DNA from 2 places in the Pseudomonas sp. NFX15 genome. Region 1 is predicted to be linked to the other one. Evidence: riboswitches for the same ligand, from Rfam matches in the RefSeq annotation. Region 1 holds a riboswitch; the other holds the start of a gene.
What was found. A riboswitch is a leader RNA that binds a small molecule or an ion and turns the genes downstream of it on or off. The one in region 1 is predicted to bind cobalamin.

Region 1 (2,383 bases):
TGGGCAGCACGTAAAGCCAGCGCGGGTGATCCAGGTCTTCGGCAAAAGCGGCCACTTGAGTGCCCGTGGCGGCGATCGGTTTCATCCCCTGCGGCCAGCCTATGGCCGGGGCGATGTTCACGGTCGGGATCAGGGTTTTATCCGGGGCCGGCAACTGCGGCGAGGGGCCGGTGCCGTCGGAGACTGGCAGGCTGGAGGTCTCGCCACAAGCGGCGAGCCCTCCGGACAGTGCGATGACAAGAATGAGCGGGGGTGTGCGCATGCTGTGGTTCCCTATGAGGGCCTTGTTCCTATCATAGAGAAGTGTTGTCGCCCGATGGTTCAACCCTCAGCCGCGAGCTTCCTTGAACAGCACCGCGATGCCGGGATGATAGTGACCGGCTTCGTTGCGCAACTTGCGGTAGGCGTACGGGAAATACCAGGCGACCGCGCAGGAGTTTTCCTTTTGCAGGTCGTCGACCATGTCCTGGAGCTCTTCCGGCGTGGCGCCTTGCTGGGCTTTTTGCGGGGCGACGAACAGGCAGCCGAGTTTCAGGTCGCTGGCATGGCTCAGGCGCTTGGCGTCGCTGGCGATGTCGAGCAGGGCCTGGGTCAGGTTGAGGCTGTTGACCCGGGGCCAGCGCTGGCTGGTCTGGATATAGGCACGGGTTTCGGTCGAGGCGAGGAATAAGTCGGCGCGGCTGTTGCGTTCGCCTTCTTCGGTCTGTTTGCGGGTGGGCGTCTGTTGCAGTGTCACCATCTCGGCCATCCAGGCCGCGGCGGAGAAAAGGCCGAGGTTGGCTTTTTCGTCATGCCAGTACGGAGCTTCGCCATCGCCGCGAACAGCGTTGTAGCGGTCGATGCATTCAAACCAGCGCTCGAGCACCGGGCGCAGGAATTCCAGCTTTGGATTGCTGATGATCATGCCTTGCATGGGGCTCACCCTTGTTATTTTGATGTGCGGTTGTGGCTCTTTGATATCATTGCGCAGATTGTGGCACAAGATTGACGTCAGTTAATTGATTTTCGACACTTATTTGCCGTACGGCCTCCCGGCTTTAATTGACGCTCCACCCCCAACCCTCTAACCTTCGCGGCTTGTTTCAGGTGCTCTGTGACTTGGGTCGACAGAGTGAAACAGGGAAGCCGGTGAGTGAGTTCTTCTATTGATGGAAGCACCGCGATTCCGGCGCTGCCCCCGCAACGGTAAATGAGTGAAAACTGTGCCTGATGCCACTGCGTCGATTCGATGCGGGAAGGCGCACAGTCTGGCTGCATGCCACTCATGAGCCCGGAGACCGGCCTGATTCATCCAGCGGCATCACGGTGGGCGATGCCAGGCTTGTTGCCTTCTATTCTTGTGCCAGCCCGCCGTTATTCCCGCCTCAACGGAGAGCTCCCCATGACTGATACCCCCGATCGTGACCAACGCCACCTGGCGCGCATGCAGCGCAAGAAAGCGGTGATCGACGAGCGCATCGCCAATTCCCCGAACGAATGCGGCCTGTTGCTGGTGCTGACCGGCAACGGCAAAGGCAAGAGCAGTTCGGCCTTCGGCATGCTTGCCCGCGCCATGGGCCACGGCATGCAATGCGGCGTGGTGCAGTTCATCAAGGGCCGCAATAGCACCGGCGAAGAGCTGTTCTTCCGGCGCTTTCCCGAGCAGGTGCGCTTTCACGTGATGGGCGAAGGGTTTACCTGGGAAACCCAGGACCGCCAGCGCGATATCGCTGCCGCCGAAGCCGCCTGGGCGGTCTCGCGGGAGCTGCTGCGCGATCCCTCCATCGGCATGGTGGTGCTCGATGAATTGAACATCGCCCTCAAGCATGGCTACCTCGATCTCGACCAGGTGCTCAGCGATCTGCACGCCCGGCCACCGATGCAGCACGTGGTGGTCACCGGTCGTGCCGCCAAACCGGAAATGATCGAGCTGGCCGACACCGTTACCGAAATGGGCATGATCAAGCACGCCTTCCAGGCCGGCATCAAAGCGCAAAAAGGCGTCGAACTGTGAGTCAACCCCGACACTGTCCGGCGGTCTTGATTGCCGCGCCGGCCTCCGGCCAGGGCAAGACCACCGTCACCGCGGCACTGGCTCGATTGCACCGCAATCAGGGGCGCAAGGTTCGCGTGTTCAAGTGCGGCCCGGATTTTCTCGACCCGATGATCCTTGAGCGTGCCAGCGGTGCGCCGGTGTATCAACTGGACATGTGGATGGTCGGCGAGCAGGAGAGTCGCCGACTGCTGTGGGAAGCCGCCGCTGAAGCTGACCTGATCCTGATCGAAGGCGTGATGGGGCTGTTCGACGGCACGCCGTCGAGCGCCGATCTGGCGCGGCATTTCGGCGTGCCGGTGCTGGCTGTGATCGACGGCACCGCCATGGCCCAAACCTTCGGTGCCTTGG
Region 2 (2,383 bases), on a different contig from region 1:
GAGTAGCGCCAGGCTGGAGTCGCCGCTGCACAGGACCACCAGTTCGGCGGGGGTTTGTCCAAGGTCGGCGATGTTGTCATCCGACACGAAACCGCCGGGCTGGGTCCTGAGCAGGTGCATGGCTTACACGCTGAGTGCGGCGCGCAGTTGCGCTTCGAGTAGAGCGGCGTCCAGTGCCTGGCCGATCAGCACCAGGCGAGTTGCGCGTGCTTCTTCGGCGCCCCACTGACGGTCGAAATGCTTGTCGAAACGCGTACCCACGCCCTGGATCAGCAGGCGCATCGGTTTATTTGGAATGGCAGCAAAGCCCTTGACCCGCAGGATGCCGTGCTTGACCACCAGTTGGGTCAGCGCGTCCATCAGCAGGCTTTCGTCGGCTTGCGGCAGCTCGATCGAAATCGAATCGAAGGCGTCGTGATCGTGGTCGTCATGATCGTCGTCGCCATCGTGATGATGGTCGTGGTGGCTGTGGCGGCTATCGATGTGTTCTTCGGAGCCGGCACCCAGGCCGATCAGCACGTCCAGTGGCAGGCGACCGCTGCTGGCTTCGATGATTTTGACCGCCGGCGGCAACTCTTCGGCGACTTCCAGGCGCACGCGGGCCAGGTCTTCAGGGTTGATCAAGTCGGCTTTGTTGAGGATCACCAGGTCAGCGCTGGCCAGTTGGTCGGCGAACAGTTCGTGCAACGGCGATTCGTGGTCCAGGTTCGGGTCGAGCTTGCGCTGGGCATCGACTTGATCCGGGAAGGCGGCAAACGTACCGGCGGCCACCGCCGGGCTGTCGACCACGGTGATCACCGCATCGACGGTGCAGGCGCTGCGGATTTCCGGCCACTGGAAGGCTTGCACCAAAGGCTTGGGCAGGGCCAGGCCGGAGGTTTCGATAAGGATATGATCGAGGTCACCGCGACGGGCCACCAGCTCGCGCATCACCGGGAAGAATTCCTCCTGGACGGTGCAGCACAGGCAGCCGTTGGCCAGTTCATAGACGCGGCCGTTGGCTTCTTCTTCGGTGCAACCGATGGAGCACTGCTTGAGGATCTCGCCGTCGATGCCCAACTCGCCGAATTCATTGACGATCACCGCAATGCGGCGACCCTGGGCGTTATCGAGCATATGGCGCAGCAGCGTGGTTTTGCCCGAGCCGAGAAAGCCGGTGACGATGGTGACGGGAAGTTTGGCCAGTGTTTTCATCGGATGCCCTGTGACGTAGGTGGCGGGCATACGGGACGACGACCGGCAACGCGCACGCGTGCCTGGAAGAGTTCGCCACCGGATCACCCCGCCCGGTTGAAAGTGAGAATCTGTGACGAGGCAGGTCTCCTGGCTGACGGTGCGCCGGCCTGGGGCCTGGCATTCGCTGCGCCTTCCCGCCGGGCTCATGGATTGAGCCAGCAGTGGCGTGGCAGCGAACATCACCGTTCACAGTTGCGGGGGCAGCCGCGGCATTGACCGCGTTCCCTTCTTAGCTTCGACAAACGCCGAAGAACCTCGAAAGCGCAAGGCTACGCATGGTCTTGGGGCGGGTCAATGCTTGCGATCCCTGCGGCGATCCGACAAGCCCCCTCGCCACAATGTGCTGTACAAATCTCAAGTGAGAACCCTTGCCAATTGACGCCCAACCCTCCCCCATGCTCTCCTACGCACCTTGTTACGGGTGCCCTTCACAGGGTGAAACGGGAAACCGGTGAATCATGTGCTTTACTCTAAAGCCATGTCAGTCCGGTGCTGCCCCCGCAACGGTAAACGAGTGAAGCTTCAAATCCACTGTGCCACATGGCATGGGAAGGAGATGCTTTCTGGTTCAGGCGCAAGCCTTTGCCCCTCGTGAGCCCGGAGACCGGCCCGCAACACAAAGTGACCTGTACGGTCACTGAACCAACAAACCCGCGGTGGGCGGGCGCTGTTCGAACCTCTGCGCGCTCGCTCGTGCAGGGCTTTGCATGCGCTCTTATTCCCCGCTGACAGACCAGAGGGATACGCCATGTCGATCATCAGCAGCACCGGCCACAGCACTGCCAGCACCACCGCTTCCCTGACCCAACGCCTGACCGCCGCTGTCTGTGCGTCGATCCTGGGTGCTAGCCTTGTGTATTTTGCCGGTTTCTCGCACATCGAAGCGGTGCACAACGCCGCCCACGATACCCGCCACAGCTCCGCGTTCCCGTGCCATTGAGACCTGCCGACATGATCAAGCGTATTGCGCAAACCGCAGGTTTCACCGGGCTGCTGGCCGCCCTGTTGCTGACCTTGCTGCAAAGTTTCTGGGTCGCCCCTTTGATTCTGCAAGCCGAGACTTACGAAAAAGCCGAACCGGCCGCAGTTGAAATGCATGAACATGCCGATGGCGCCATGGCTGGCCACACTCACGATGCACAAGCCT

Region 2: linked by a shared signal. The riboswitch ahead of cobW (cobalamin biosynthesis protein CobW) and the one ahead of cobO (cob(I)yrinic acid a,c-diamide adenosyltransferase) in region 1 are both predicted to bind cobalamin.

What each region holds. Positions count from the first base shown of each region.
Region 1 is NZ_JAFMPV010000024.1:23,177-25,559, reverse strand. It holds gene J1D76_RS21700 (PQQ-dependent sugar dehydrogenase) at 1-262, opposite strand, end outside; gene J1D76_RS21695 (hypothetical protein) at 329-913, opposite strand; cobalamin riboswitch at 1,068-1,301, shown strand; gene cobO (cob(I)yrinic acid a,c-diamide adenosyltransferase) at 1,382-1,993, shown strand; gene J1D76_RS21685 (cobyrinate a,c-diamide synthase) at 1,990-2,383, shown strand, end outside.
Region 2 is NZ_JAFMPV010000011.1:130,091-132,473, reverse strand. It holds gene cobN (cobaltochelatase subunit CobN) at 1-120, opposite strand, end outside; gene cobW (cobalamin biosynthesis protein CobW) at 124-1,194, opposite strand; cobalamin riboswitch at 1,296-1,509, opposite strand; cobalamin riboswitch at 1,639-1,864, shown strand; gene J1D76_RS14365 (CbtB domain-containing protein) at 1,985-2,176, shown strand; gene J1D76_RS14360 (CbtA family protein) at 2,188-2,383, shown strand, end outside.